2 regions of the Nocardia sp. NPDC056564 genome follow, and region 1 is predicted to be linked to the other one. Evidence: riboswitches for the same ligand, from Rfam matches in the RefSeq annotation. Region 1 holds a riboswitch; the other holds the start of a gene.
What was found. Region 1 has a riboswitch for glycine ahead of gcvP (aminomethyl-transferring glycine dehydrogenase). Riboswitches for the same ligand answer to the same signal wherever they lie in the genome.

Region 1 (7,732 bases):
TCGGCCTCTGGACCTACGGCAAGAACCTGGACGGCACAACGCCTTACAAGGTGCAGGCCGCCACCGCCCCGCTCACCGACGAGCAACGCACCAAGATCAGCAACGCACTCGGCACGATCAAGGCCGGCGACGTCCGCGCCGACCAGGCATACCCCACGCTGATCGCCGCGTACAAGAGCGCGGTCAACGGATACACCCCCGGCCGAACGAATTCCGTGCTGCTCATCACCGACGGCCCGGAGGACGACTCGACGGTCACCGGCGCGAAACTCGCCGCCGACCTGGCCGCCGCGATCGACAAGTCGCACCCGGTCCGGGTGGACATCATCGTCATCGGCGGCCAGGGCACACAGACGCTGAAGAGCATCGCCGAGCAGTCCGGCGGCACCTACACGAAGGTCACTACCTCCGACGACCTCAGCTTCGGCTCCGCGGTCGTCCAGTCGCTGACCACCCCGTAAAGACGCACCACGTCTGATTTCCCGCACCGAGATTCGCATGCGATTTTCGGTGCGGGAAATCAGAAGTGGTGCGGCGGGCTCGAAGACACGGGCGCCCTCCGCCTGACTCGGCGAAGGGCGCCCTCGGGGCCGACGGTCAGTCGGCGTAGGCCTCGATCGGGGGGCAGGAGCAGACCAGGTTGCGGTCGCCGTAGGCGCCGTCGATGCGGCGGACGGGCGGCCACACCTTGGGCCGCGGGTGGTTGAGACCCCGCGGGTAGACGGCGGTTTCGCGGCTGTACGGGTGCTCCCACTCGCCGACCAGGCTGGCCGCGGTGTGCGGCGCGCCGCGCAGCGGGTTGTCGGTCACCGGCCACACGCCCGCCGCGACCTGATCGATCTCCTTGCGGATGGCGATCATCGCCTCGATGAAATCGTCCAGCTCGTCCAGGTTTTCGCTCTCGGTCGGCTCGACCATCAGCGTGCCGGCGACCGGGAAGCTCATCGTCGGCGCGTGGAATCCGTAGTCCGCCAGCCGCTTCGCCACATCGTCCACCGTGACGCCGGTTCGCTTGGTGATCTCGCGCAGATCCAGGATGCACTCGTGCGCGACCATCCCGTGCTCGCCGGTGTAGAGCACCGGGAAGTACTCGTCGAGCCGGCGGGCGATGTAGTTCGCCGAGGCGATCGCCGTCAGCGTCGCGTCGCGCAGGCCGTCCGCGCCCATCATCCGGATGTAGGCCCAGGTGATCGGCAGGATCGAGGCCGAGCCGTAGTTGGCCGCCGACACCGCGTGCGAGTCGGTCACCAGCGGATCGCCGGGCAGGTAAGGGGCGAGGTGCGACCGGACCGCGACCGGACCGACACCGGGCCCGCCGCCGCCGTGCGGGATGCAGAACGTCTTGTGCAGGTTCAGGTGGCTGACGTCGCCGCCGAACCGGCCCGGACGGGCAAGTCCGACAAGCGCGTTCAGGTTCGCGCCGTCGACGTACACCTGGCCGCCCGCGTCGTGCACCAGCGCGCACAGCTCGGCGACCTCGTGCTCGTACACGCCGTGCGTGGACGGGTAGGTGATCATGATGCAGGCCAGCCGGTCGGCGTGATCGGCGATCTTGGCTCGCAGGTCGTCCAGGTCGACGTCGCCGTTGTCGCGGCACTTGACCACCTCGACGCGCAGCCCGGCCATCGCCGCCGAGGCCGCGTTGGTGCCGTGCGCGCTGGACGGGATCAGGCAGGTATCCCGGTGCGTGTCACCACGATCCAGGTGGTAGCGGCGGATCGCCAGCAGGCCGGCGTACTCGCCCTGGCTGCCCGCGTTCGGCTGCAGGCTGACCGAGTCGTAACCGGTGATGTCGGACAGCCACTGCTCCAGGTCGTGGATCACCTGCAACAGCCCGGGCGCGTCCTCGACCGGCGCGTACGGGTGCACACGGGCGAAGCCGGGCCAGGTGATGGCCTCCATCTCGGCGGTCGCGTTCAGCTTCATGGTGCACGAGCCGAGCGGAATCATGCTGCGGTCCAACGCGATGTCCTTGTCGGACAGCGAGCGCAGGTAGCGCAGCATCGCGGTTTCGGTGTGGTACTTGGTGAATGCCGGGTGGTCGAGGAACTCGGAGGTCCGGTTCTCGATCGCGACGACCGGCGCCGGGTCGCGCCGCTCGGCCGACAGTGCGGTGCCGAAGGATTCGAGCACCGCCGCGACGTGCGCCTCGGTGGTGGCCTCGTCGCAGGCGATGCCGACGTGATCGGCGTCCACCAGGCGCAGGTTGATCCCGCGCGACTTCGCCTTCGCCACAACGGCTTCCGCGCCGCCGGGCACGTGCGCCAGCACGGTGTCGAAGAACGTGTCGTGCACGACCGCACCGTCCAGCCCCGCGGCGATGGTGGCGGCGTGCCGATGCACCCGGCGCGCGATGTCGCGCAGGCCGTCGGCGCCGTGATAGCTCGCGTACATGGCCGCGACGATGGCCAGCAGCACCTGCGCAGTACAGATGTTGGAGGTGGCCTTCTCCCGGCGGATGTGCTGCTCGCGCGTCTGCAACGCCAGCCGGTAGGCCACGTCGCCGTCCGCGTCCACCGACACGCCGACCAACCGGCCCGGCAGCTGCCTGGCATACGCGGTGCGCACGGCCAGATAACCCGCGTGCGGGCCGCCGAAGCCGAGCGGCACACCGAACCGCTGGGTGGTGCCGAAGCAGACATCCGCGCCCTGGTCGCCGGGGGACGCGATCAACGTCATGGCCAGCAGGTCCGCGCCCACCGCGACCAGCGCGCCGCGTTCGTGCGCGGCGCCGATCAGCGACGTCCAGTCCACTACCCGCCCGGACGCGCCCGGCGCCTGCACCAGCACACCGAAGAATTCACCGTCGGGCAGTTCTCCGGCGCACAGATCCGCCGGGACCAGCTCGATGCCGAGCGGCCGCGCGCGGGTGGTCAGCACGGTCTTGGTCTGCGGGAACAGGTCGGTGTCGATGACCAGCCGCGCCGACTTGGACCGGCTCGCCCGCTGCAGCAGCGTCATCGCCTCGGCGGCGGCGGTGGCCTCGTCCAGCATCGACGCGTTCGCCACGTCCATGCCGGTCAGTTCGGACACCATGGTCTGGAAGTTGAGCAGCGCCTCGAGCCGGCCCTGACTGATCTCCGGCTGATAGGGCGTGTACGCCGTGTACCAGGCCGGGTTCTCCAGCAGGTTGCGTACCAGCACCGGCGGGGTCAGGGTGTCGTAGTAACCGAGCCCGATCATCGAGGTGGCCACGGTGTTGGCGTGGGCGAGCCCGGCGAGTTCGGCCAGCACCTCGTGTTCGGTTGCGGCAGGCGGCAATCCGGCCAGGCCGGACCCGTCGAGGATGGTGGCGGGCAAGGCCTTCGTGGCCAGCTCGTCGAGCGAGCCGACGCCGACGACGTCCAGGATCCGGGCGATTTCGCCCCGGTCGGGTCCGATGTGGCGATCGGCGAATGAGCGAGTCACGGCAGCTCCCATAGGGTTCGGGCGGGTCGACACCTGTCGACGGTTACCAGCCCTCCCCCTCTGTCGTGTTGCCTGAGAGATTCGGACGCGCGACCGCAATGAAGGTCGAGCCCCTTTCCCCATGGGCGGGCGGCCCGAAGCCACCGCTTTCCAGAGGCGCCCAAGCCCGCACGGTCCCTGATGCCTGAGAGATTGACGGGGAGGTGCTGCTCCTTCGGCGCCCGGACTCTGTCGAACCCGGGACTCTCCCGCACGGCGTTGGCGCGACACCAGTTTAAGCCGACGACACGCCAGAACGTGTCACTGGTCCCTTCCCTGCGGGTGTCGCGCTGGTCACGTCGGTGCGCGGGCCTCCAGGCGATTACATGGATAGATGCGCATATCTACTTAACACCATGTTTCAGCTCGATCGCGCCGATGCCGCCGAAAACCAGATGCCACACAGCACAACACCCCGCTACCCTGGGTTTCGCCGGGGAGGCGGGGTGTTGTGAGCTGACTATTCTTTAACCGGTCTTGCGGCTCATGCGGGCCTTACGCCGGTAGGACAGCTCGTCCTCCGGACGTTCGGTCACCGCGGACGCGCGTTCGGCCGGGAAGTTGGCGATCGCGCCGGTGAGCTCGTGCATGGCACCGCTGATCGCGATGCCGAACACGCCTTGCCCGCCCTGCAGTAAATCGACTACCTCCTCGGCCGAGGTGCACTCGTACACCGACGTGCCGTCGGAGAACAGGGTGATCCCGGCGAGGTCCTGCACTCCCCTGCTGCGTAGATGGTCGACCGCGATCCTGATGTTCTGTAGCGAGATGCCCGCGTCGAGCAGCCGCTTCACGATCTTCAGGACCAGGATGTCCTTGAACGAGTACAGGCGCTGGCTGCCCGAGCCGGCGGCGCTGCGAATGGAGGGCACGACCAATCCGGTCCGCGCCCAGTAATCGAGCTGCCGGTAGGTGATCCCCGCTACCTGGCATGCACTGGGAACCCGGTAGCCGACCAGATCGTCGGGAACCGAGTCGTCCGGGAACAGGCCTGGCTGCACCACATTTTGCGATTCCTCTGCCACTGACCACTCCCTTGCTCCGCCGACCGCTGGCCTCATCGATGACCCGGCTCCGCTTCGACCACTACTCATACTGACGACCTGGCCAAAACGGACGTGGCCCAACTATCGAGATTACTCCCCTGATTGTCCAGGGAGCACCATCGTCAGGCCAAACGCGACGCGCGGTTAAAGTCTCAAGCTCTGGTTAAGGGACGATCCCCCGGTCAGCCCGCGAAAACGCCGGATTGCCGGAAAGGTCCTGTTCAGCTATCCGTGGCCTTGAAATCGTCGGGCGAGACCGACTCGAGGAACTCCTTGAACTTCTCCACCTCGTCCTCGCGCTCGTCCGGCATCACCAGCCCGGCCTCCTCGAGCACCGGCTCCTCGGCGTAGATCGGGCAACCCACCCGCAAGGCGATCGCTACCGAGTCCGACGGCCGCGCCGAGATGTGCAGGTCGTTCTCGAAGACCAGATCCGCGTAGAACGTGCCCTCCTGGAGATCCACGATGCGCACCTCCTTGAGGGTGTGCCCGAGCTCGGTGATCAGGATCTTGATCAGATCGTGGGTCAGCGGGCGGATCGGGGTCACCCCCTCCTGCTCCAGCACGATCGCCGTTGCCTCGGCCTGCCCGATCCAAATCGGTAGATACCGGTCCCCCGACACCTCGCGGAGCAACAGCACGGGCTGATTCTGTGGCTGCTCGACACGAATGCCGATCACGCGCATTTCACTCATGCCTCCACCTCGCTAGCGCTCGGCTCCGGCATGCGCGATGCACGCTGTGACATGATTCGTTCGCTTCGCTCACTCACCGCACTGCCTCCCATAATCCGCCGGCCGCCCGGCACGACCACCGCCCAGCTCGCCGTACCAACGAGTCTAGGCGAACCCACGCGGGTGCAGCGATCGGTGTGCAAGCCGAAATCGGCGTGTTGGATGACCGAAACATGACACGGATTCCGGGTCAGCGCACCAACGGGATGCTCAGCCGCCCAGCGACGTCCGCACCGACGATTTCACCAGACAGGCGTGCAACGTCAGCGACAGCGCCGCGAGTTCGCGCACCGTCTCCTCGGCGCGCGCCCGCGCACCGGCGTCGCGGCTCTTCGCGATCGGGGCGGCGATCTGCGCCACCAGTGCGGCCTCGCGATCGGCGGCCAGCTTGAACGCGCGCAAATGCCGTGCCTCCAAACCGAATTCGGCCATCGCCTTGGCGGTCTCGGCCAGCGTCACCGCGTCGCCGTCGAAGAATCCGGCGGCACCGGGGGTGATCAGGTTGGCCCGGATCAGATCGTTGAGAAAGGTCTCGTCGATGTCGGCCTTGGCGAGCAGATCCGCGCGGGTGAGCCGGATTTCGTGATCGAAGCGCAGATCGTCGGGGGAAATCTCGCTGGGCACCACGCCGAGCCTCCTCGGCGCCGTGGCGCCGTTTCTGTTCCCGCCGGGCGCGACCGGATGCTCGGAGCCGGCGGTCGTTGCCGCCGACTCCGACGCACCCGTATGGCCCGAATGCGCCCGGGCGCGGGCTTCCCGCACACCGAGCGTCGCCGCACCGCTGTCGATCGCTTCGAGTTGTTCCTTGATCACCTTCAACGGCAGATACTGATCGCGTTGCGCGGTCAGCACGAACCGGAGCCGTTCACAGTCGGCGACGGAGAATCTGCGGTAACCCGAGGGCGTGCGCTCCGGCCGAATGAGGCCCTCCGCTTCCAGGAAGCGGATTTTCGAGATGGTGACGTCCGGAAAGTCCGGGCGCAGCAGGTCGAGCACGGAGCCGATCGACATGCCTCCGCGCGCCCACTGCGCCGCACCTGTCACGGCGTTGAGTCCTTCATGACCCCGAGCCCTTCATGAGGTGAAAGAACCCAGCGCCGCGTGCTCATAGGCTCCCTGCACCCGCCGAGTCGTTCTGCGCCCGCGGTCCGGTGAGGAACACCAGGCGGAACTTGCCGATCTGCACCTCGTCGCCGTTCTGGAGTTCCGAGGAGTCCACCGGCTCCCGATTCACATAGGTGCCGTTCAGGCTGCCGACATCGACAACCTGGAACGAATCGTCGTCCTGACGGAACTCGGCGTGCCGACGGCTGACGGTGACGTCGTCGAGAAAGATGTCACTGTCGGGGTGGCGGCCCGCCGACGTTGTCGGCTGATCCAGCAGGAACCGCGAGCCCGCGTTCGGACCGCGCTTGACGACCAGGAGGGCCGCACCAACGGGCAGACCCTCGACCCCTTGGACCGGCTGTTCGCCGGTCGGCTCTCCGGAGCGCGACGCGTCGACCTCGTTCAGGAAATCCGCGCGGAAGACCGACGTCGTCTCGGCCGCGGTCTCCCCGTAACCCGGGTCTTTGTTCTCGCTCACCGTTTCTCTCCTCCTCGAACCTGATTATCCATGCAAGCAGGTGATACCTGTGGCACCACGACCTGCCGTCGAGTCCCTAGATTCCCGACAATGACTGTCGGCGCATCTGTTGGCATTGACCGTACCCTGCCAGGGCGTGCCCGTGCAGGTAGAACCGGGAAGGCTGATTCAGCCCCCGATAACTCCTTGATAACCTGCCGCATCCAACAGTTCATCAAGGGTCTTGTCGAGGCCGGCGGCGTCCGCCACCTCGAGTTCGAACAGCCATCCGTCGCTGTACGGATCGGTGTTCAGCGTCTCCGGCTCCTGCACCAGAACCTCGTTCACCGCAACAACTTTCGCTGCGATCGGCGCGTAGATGTCGGACACGCTCTTGGTCGACTCGACCTCCGCGATGCTGTCCCCCACGGCGACGTCCTTATCCGTTTCGGGCAGCTGCACGAACACAACGTCACCGAGTTGGGACTGGGCATAATCGGTGATGCCCACCCGAACCCGGGTCGGGCCGATCCGCTGCACCCACTCGTGCTCCTCGGTGTAGCGCAGATCTTCGGGGGTCTGGGTCACAGGCCGTCCGTCCTTTCCATTGTGATCGTGTGGGCGCAACTCTATGCGAGGCTCGAGCCGATCTTCGACTCGACGTCTCGGTCAGGTCGTCCGGTGTGCCACAGCCGGTATCGAGCGAGCGACGGCGATCGCCTTACCGGTGTAGAGCAAGCCGGTCCATACATACACCGCCGTGCCCCAGACCAGTAATGCCCCGCCGAAGGCACGCCCGAAACCGTCGAGCGCCCAATCCATCTCCCCGGCCAGCAGCCAGACGAACGCCGACATCAACGCGAAGGTGGCCGCCTTGCCCAGATAGATGACGTCGGGCGGGGGTAGGTCGCGGCGTTTGTAGACCGAGAGCGTGCCGGTGA
Region 2 (7,732 bases), on a different contig from region 1:
CACGATCAACGCGCTCGGCGTCCGGCTGATGGCGATGATCAACAGCGCCGGCGTGTTCATCGAGCTCATCGCGGCGGTGCTGATCGCGATCATCCTGGCGGCCAACGCGACTCGTGGCCCGCAGGTGTTCTTCTCCACGCACGGCTACGGCGCGGGGGAGTCCGGCGGTTACCTCGGCGCGTTCCTGGTCGCCTCGCTGGCCTCGGGCTATGTCATGTACGGCTTCGACACCGCGAGTTCGCTCGGTGAGGAGACCGTGGAGCCGCGGCGGACCGCGCCCAAGGCCATCCTGCGCGCCGTGCTCGCGTCCTTCGTCATCGGCGGGGCGATCCTCGCCTTCGCGGTCATGGCGGCTCCCGATCTCGACGACCCGCAGATCGGCAGCTCCAGCGGCGGCCTGCAATACATTGTCGAGCAGGTGATGTGGGGTCCGCTCGGCACGATCTTCCTGTGCTGCATCGTGGTCGCGGTGACCGTGTGCTCGCTCGCCGTGCACACCGCCGCCATCCGGCTCACCTTCGCCATGGCCAGGGACAACGCCTTGCCGTTCGGCGAGAAGCTGGCCCGGGTGCATCCGAAGACCCAGACGCCGGTCATCCCGGCCATCCTGATCGGCGTGCTCGCCGCGCTCATCCTGGTGGTCAACATCGGCCAGCCGAAGATCTTCACCGTGCTCACCTCGATCGCGATCATCATGATCTACCTGGCGTACCTGATGGTGACCGGGCCGATGCTCAAGCAGCGGCTGCGCGGGCAGTGGCCGCCGAAAGAGCTTGCGGCGGGCGGGTATTTCACCATGGGGCGCTGGGGGATGATCGTCAATATCGTCGCCGTGGTGTGGGGCATCGGGATGGCCCTGAACCTGGCCTGGCCGCGCGCGTCCGTCTATGGCACGCCCTGGTACAACACCTGGGGTGCGTTCGTCTACATCGGCGCGATCCTCGGCGCCGGTCTGCTCTGGTACATCCTGAAGGGCCGCAAGCGAATCGGCACCCTGGCCGCACATGCAGCGGAGGTACGCAATGTCTGATGCCGTGTTCGACTACGTGATCGCGGGTGGCGGGACCGCCGGGTGCGTGCTCGCCGCCCGGCTCAGCGAGGACCCGGACGTGTCGGTGTGCCTGCTGGAGGCGGGACCGTCCGACGTCGGCGATCGCGCCATCCTCGAACTCACGCAGTGGATGCATCTGCTCGATTCCGGCTACGACTGGGACTATCCGGTCGAGCCGCAGGAGCGCGGGAACAGCTTTCTGCGCCACGCTCGCGCGAAGGTTCTCGGCGGCTGTTCCTCGCACAACTCGTGTATCGCGTTCTGGCCGCCCGCCGAGAACCTCGACGAGTGGGCCGCACTGGGTGCGAAAGGCTGGGGCGCGGCCGACGTGCTGCCCTACGTGACCCGGCTGGAGAACAACGACGCACCCGGCGACCAGCACAGTCGCAGCGGCCCGGTCCGATTGCGCGACGTGCCGCCGGAGGACCCGTGCGGCGTCGCGGTGCTCGCCGCGGCCGCGGCGGTCGGGCTGCCGACGGTGCAGTTCAACCGGGGCGCGACCGTGCGCAACGGGGCGGGCTGGTTCCAGATCAACGCCGCCGAAGACGGCACGCGCATGTCGACATCGCACGCATACCTGCACCCCGTGCTGGATTCGCGCCCGAATCTGGAGGTGCGCACCGGCTGCTGGGTCAGCGAGATCCTGTTCGACGACGCGCGCGCCGCGACCGGCGTGCGGTATCTGCGCCCGGACGGCGTCGGCTACGACACGGTCTCCGCGCGCCGCGAGGTGATCGTCACGGCCGGCGCCATCGATACGCCGAAGCTGTTGATGCTGTCCGGAATCGGGCCCGCCGAGCACCTGCGCGAGATCGGCGTCCCGGTGCTGGTCGACTCGCCCGGTGTGGGCGCGAACCTGGACGACCATGTCGAAGGCCTGGTGTTCTGGGACGCCGCGCGGCCGATGGTCGCGACCTCGACGCAGTGGTGGGAGATCGGCATCTTCGCCACCACCGACGAGTCGCTGCGGGTGCCGGACGTGATGATGCACTACGGCAGCGTGCCGTTCGACATGAACACGCTGCGCCGCGGTTACCCGACCACCGACAACGGCTTCTGCCTGACCCCCAACGTCACCCAGGGCCGTTCGCGCGGCACGATCCGGTTGCGCAGCCGGGACTTCCGCGACCGGCCGAAGGTCGACCCCCGCTACTTCACCGATCCGGACGGCCACGACGAACGGGTGATGCTGGCCGGGGTCCGGCTGGCCCGCAAGATCGCCGAGCAGTCCCCGCTGCGCGCGTGGATCGCCGCCGAACTCGCGCCCGGCCCGGACGCCACCTCCGACGACGAACTGCTGAGCTACATCCGCGCCACCCACAACACGGTGTACCACCCGGCCGCCACGGCCAGGATGGGCGCGGTCGACGATCCGCTGGCGGTGCTCGATCCGGAGCTGCGGGTCAAGGGGGTGTCGCGGCTGCGGGTGGTCGACGCCTCCGCGATGCCGAAATTGCCCGCGGTGAACCCGAACATTACTGTCATGGCCATGGCGGAGAAGTGCGCGGATCTCGTCCGGACCACGTGAGCCGGACATGTCTGCGGAGGGCGAACTAGCCGCGTTCCTCGGCGGGCACGCGCCGTTCCAGTCGATGACCGCCGCCGAGCTCGACCGGCTCGCCGCGGCCTCGTCCCTGCACGAGTTCGCGGCGGGCGCGGTGATCAGCGACTACTCGGCGCAGGTGCCCGACGATATCTGGATGGTGTGGACCGGCCGGGTCATCCTGCGGCGCAACGGGCCCGACTCCGCCGCCTCGTCGCTGTCGGACGACAGCCGCACGATCGACACCGTCGAGGCGGGCGGGATCTTCGGCTACGTGCCGCTGCTGACCGGCGGCAGCGCCGAATTCGTCGCGCTGGCCACCGAGACCAGCCTGTTGATCCGGCTGCCCGGCGAGCACGTTCGCGCGCAGTTCGCGCAGCCGGACGGGCTGGCCTTTCTGGCGTCGTCGGCGTGGAAGACGGTGTCCGGCAATCGAACCCCGATGGCGCAGGTGCTCGGCACCCGCCCGGCGAGCGAACTGGTCTCGGCGGAGCCCGTTTTCGTGACACCGGAGACCAGCGTGCGGGACGCGGTGATCCGGATGACCGAGCAGCACGTCTCCGCGGTGCTGATCCGGTTGCCGGACGGGGACTTCGGCATCTTCACCGATCAGGATCTGCGGGTCGAGGTGGTGGCGGCGGGGCTGCCGGTCGACCTGCCGATCGCGCGGGTGATGAGCGCGCCGGCCCGGCGGGTGAGCGCCGATCTGTCCGCCGAGACCGTGCTGATGGAGATGCTGGAGAGCGGGCTGCGGCACCTGCCGGTGGTCGGCCGGCGGGGCGAGGTACTCGGGGTGCTCGAAGACTCGGACCTGCTCGCGGCCTCCGCGCGGCAGAGCTTCGCCCTGCGTCGCGCGATCGGCGCGGCCGCCGATGCGGCGCAGCTGCGGCAGGCGGCCCGCGAGATCCCCGGCACCACGGTCGATCTGTTCCGCAACGGCACCAAAGCGTCCGCGACGAGCGGCATCCTCTCCGTGGTCATCGACTCGGTGGTGCGCAAGGCGCTCGAGCTCGCGATCGCCGAGGCCGGGGACGCACCGAACGGCGGGTTCGCCTGGCTGACCCTCGGCAGCATCGCCCGGCGCGAGGCGATGCCGTCCTCGGATGTGGACAGCGCGCTGTCCTGGGCCGATGAATTGTCCACGGCCAGCGGGCAATTGCGCGCGATCGCGGAGCGCACGCACGCCATTCTCGATGCCTGCGGGCTACCCGCGGACAGCAACGGGGCGATCGCCGCGAAACCGAAATTCGCGCGCTCCCGGTCGGAGTGGACGAAGGCGGCGACGCGCTGGTTGAACGATCCGCTCGTCGATCGCGGGTTGGTCATGTCGTCGCTGCTGATCGACGGGCGCGTGGTGTGGGGTGATCCGAGCCTGCACGCGGTGCCCGCGGCGTTCGCCCGGATGCGCGCCGACTATCCGAACGCGTTGCGCCTGCAGCTGCTCGACGCGCTGTCCGGACGGGTCCGGGCGCGCTCGCTGCGGGACGTCCTGTCCCGGCGCGGCGGCACCTTCGACCTGAAGAGTCACGCGCTGGTCCCGATCGTCAACCTGGCCCGCTGGGGCGGGCTGGCGGCCGGCGTGACGGCCGCGGCGACGCCGGTGCGACTGGCCGCGGCGGCGACGGCCGGGGTGATCGCCGATCGCGATGCCGCCGTGCTCACCGAGGTGTTCGTCATGTTGCAGCGCATGCGGATGGTGCATCAGGTCGAGCAGCTGTCGGCCGGGCACCGGCCGGGCGACGTGGTGGTGATGGCGGAATTGTCGCCCTTGAACCGGAGTTTGCTGAACGACGCGCTGCGCGAGATCGCGGCCGTCCAGCGACGCGTCCGCGGGATCGCGATGCCGTCGGCTTAGAATGACGGCGTCATGGCGAAACAGGATGGTGAGGACCAGGGCCGGGCCGCTGCGGTGCAGTCGGTCGACCGCGCACTGCTCGTACTGGAGATCATCGCCAAGCTCGGTCAGGCGGGTGTCACGGAGATTGCCGCCGAACTCGGTGTGCACAAATCTACCGTATCCCGGCTGATCGCCGTGCTGGAATCGCGCGGTTACGTCGAGCAGCTCTCCGATCGCGGCAAGTACCGGCTCGGCTTCTCCATCGTCCGGCTGGCCGGATCCACCAGTGCGCAGGTCGATTTGGTCGGGCAGAGCCAAGGCGCGTGCAACGAGCTGGCCGCGCGGACCGGCGAGACCACGAATATCGCTGTGCTGGACGGCAATCGGATCATCAACATCGTGGAGGCGGCCGGCACCGGGTCGATCGCGCTGCGCTCCTGGGTCGGGCAGAGCTGCCCGGCGCACGCCACGTCGAGCGGGAAGGTACTGCTGTCCGGCCTCGACCCGGCGGCGCTGCGCAAGCAGGTCGGCCCGAAGCTGGAGTCCTTCACCGGCAACACCCTGACCAGGGTCGCCGACCTCGCCGCCCAGTTGGTGGCGGTGCGGGAGAACGGATGGGCAAGTGTGCGTGAGGAACTGGAGATCGGGCTGAACGCGGTCGCCGCCCCCGTCTTCGACAGCAACGGGGTTATCGTTGCCGCGCTGAGCGTTTCGGGTCCGGCCTACCGGCTCGGTCCGGACCGGTTCGCGCCGACGGCCGCGCTGGCCATCGCGAGCGCCGCGGACATCAGTCACCGGCTCGGCTACTTCGGCTGAGCGGGCGGGTGCGGTTCGCCATTGACAATCCGCGCGGGCGACGACAATACTATGTTGCATATCGCGCGCCTGTTGCGCTATATGCAACATAAGTCGGTTTTCCTCAACTGAATATCGCCGCACACGCAGCGGGAGATCTCCATCCGTTCGATGGAGAGCCGAAGGAGCAACACCTCCCGGGAATCTCTCAGGCCCAGTACCGCTACGCACAAGGCAACTCTGAAAAGTAGTGCACCACGCACTCGCCGACGGGGCAAACGCGCAACGCGTGAATCTCTCAGGCCATAGGACAGAGCGGGAGGAGCCACCCCCACGCATCCGCGAAAGGCTCCCCATGGCTGATCCTGCCTCCGCCCTGCGCACCGAACTCGATGTCTCGCTGCGCGAGTTCGACCCGGTCGTCGCCGCACTGGTCGACCAGGAGACCGGCCGCCAGCAACGCGGGCTGGAAATGATCGCCTCGGAGAACTACGCCCCGCTCGCCGTGATGCAGGCGCAGGGCACGGTGCTCACCAACAAGTACGCCGAGGGCTATCCGGGTCGCCGCTACTACGGCGGTTGCGAATACGTCGACGAGATCGAAACTCTGGCCATCGAGCGGCTGCGTTCGCTGTTCGGCGCCGAATACGTGAACGTGCAGCCGCATTCGGGCGCGCAGGCGAACGCGGCGGTCATGCACGCGCTGCTGCGGCCCGGCGACGGCATCCTCGGCCTGGCGCTCGACCACGGCGGCCACCTCACCCACGGCATGAAGATCAACTTCTCCGGCCGGCTGTACAACGTTGCGGCATACCATGTTCGGGCCGAGGACCAGCTCATCGATATGGCCGAGGTGGCGCGGCTCGCGCACGAGCATCAACCGAAGCTGATCGTGGCCGGCTGGTCGGCCTACCCGCGTCAGCTCGACTTCGCCGAATTCCGGCGCATCGCCGACGAGGTCGGCGCGTACCTGATGGTCGACATGGCGCACTTCGCCGGCCTGGTCGCGGCCGGGCTGCATCCGTCACCGGTGCCGCACGCGCACGTCGTCACCTCGACCACGCACAAGACACTGGGCGGACCGCGGGGTGGATTCATCCTCGCCACAGCGGATCTGGGCAAGAAGCTGGATTCGGCGGTGTTCCCCGGTCAGCAGGGCGGTCCGCTCGAGCACGTGATCGCCGCGAAGGCGGTCGCGTTCAAGATGGCGGCCGAGCCCGCCTTCCGCGATCGGCAGGAGCGGACCCTCGCGGGCGCGCGGATCCTCTCCGATCGGCTGCTGGCCGAGGACTGCCGGGCGGCGGGCATCGGCGTGGTCAGCGGCGGCACCGACGTGCACCTGGTCCTGGTCGACCTGCGCGCGGCGGAGCTCGACGGCAAGCAGGCCGAGGATCTGCTGCACACCATCGGAATCACGGTGAACCGCAACGCGATTCCGTTCGATCCGCGCCCGCCGATGATCAGTTCCGGGCTGCGGATCGGCACGCCTGCGCTGGCCGCCCGCGGCTTCGACGCCGCGGCGTTCACCGAGGTCGCCGACATCATCGCGACCGCGCTGAGCGGCGGTGCGCCCACGGCGGCGCTGACCGCGCGGGTGGACGCGCTCGCGCAGCGGTTCCCGCTGTACCTCGGGTTGCGGAACCCGGCGTGACGATCAGCGTATTCGACCTGTTCCGGGTCGGCATCGGGCCGTCGAGTTCGCATACCGTGGGACCGATGCGCGCCGCGGCGGCGTTCGTCGAGCGGCTGAAGGACGCCGACGTGCTGCACCGGACGGCCGCGCTGCGGGTGCGGCTCTACGGTTCGCTCGGCGCGACGGGCCGCGGCCACGGCAGTGTGGAGGCGATCGTGGCCGGACTGGCCGGCGCACAGCCGGAGACCATCGATCCGGACACGATGGCCGCCACCGTCGCCACGGCGCGCGCCAGCGGCCGGTTGTATCTCGGCGGCGTGCAACCGATCGCGTTCGCCGTCGACCGCGACGTCGAACTGCTCGGGTTGACGCGCTTGGCCTTTCACACCAACGGGATGCTGTTCGGCGCGTCCGACGACGCCGGGCAGGTGCTGCTCGAGCGCCAGTATTTCTCGGTGGGCGGCGGTTTCGTGCTCGACGAGGACGAGATCGAGGGCCGCACCGTCGAAGCTCCGGTCGCCGTGGCGCACCCGTTCGGCTCGGCGGACGAACTGCTCTCGATCACCGCGGCCACCGGCAAGTCGATCAGCGAGATCGTGCTGGCCAACGAGATGTCCTGGCGCAGTGCCGATCAGGTGCGCGCGGACCTGCTCGGCATCTGGCAGGTGATGCGCGGGTGCGTCGACCGAGGGATGTCGACCGGGGGAGTGCTGCCCGGTTCCCTTCGGGTGCGGCGGCGCGCGGCGAGCCTGTTCGAGCGGCTCGGCGCCGAGGCCGAGGACAACGATCCGCTGCGCGCGATGGAGTGGGTCACGCTGTACGCGATGGCGGTCAACGAGGAGAACGCCGCGGGCGGCCGGGTCGTCACCGCGC

Region 2: linked by a shared signal. The riboswitch ahead of glyA (serine hydroxymethyltransferase) and the one ahead of gcvP (aminomethyl-transferring glycine dehydrogenase) in region 1 are both predicted to bind glycine.

What each region holds. Positions count from the first base shown of each region.
Region 1 covers NZ_JBHTUR010000031.1:9,581-17,312, reverse strand. The annotation lists gene ACFQ9K_RS42655 (VWA domain-containing protein) at 1-461, shown strand, start outside; gene gcvP (aminomethyl-transferring glycine dehydrogenase) at 598-3,420, opposite strand; glycine riboswitch at 3,570-3,669, opposite strand; gene ACFQ9K_RS42645 (MerR family transcriptional regulator) at 3,915-4,508, opposite strand; gene ACFQ9K_RS42640 (bifunctional nuclease family protein) at 4,715-5,188, opposite strand; gene ACFQ9K_RS42635 (MerR family transcriptional regulator) at 5,438-6,238, opposite strand; gene garA (glycogen accumulation regulator GarA) at 6,333-6,812, opposite strand; gene gcvH (glycine cleavage system protein GcvH) at 6,981-7,379, opposite strand; gene ACFQ9K_RS42620 (CDP-alcohol phosphatidyltransferase family protein) at 7,461-7,732, opposite strand, start outside.
Region 2 covers NZ_JBHTUR010000006.1:330,233-337,964, forward strand. The annotation lists gene ACFQ9K_RS18420 (APC family permease) at 1-1,030, shown strand, start outside; gene ACFQ9K_RS18425 (GMC family oxidoreductase) at 1,023-2,579, shown strand; gene ACFQ9K_RS18430 (putative nucleotidyltransferase substrate binding domain-containing protein) at 2,587-4,449, shown strand; gene ACFQ9K_RS18435 (IclR family transcriptional regulator) at 4,462-5,247, shown strand; glycine riboswitch at 5,457-5,550, shown strand; gene glyA (serine hydroxymethyltransferase) at 5,582-6,877, shown strand; gene ACFQ9K_RS18445 (L-serine ammonia-lyase) at 6,874-7,732, shown strand, end outside.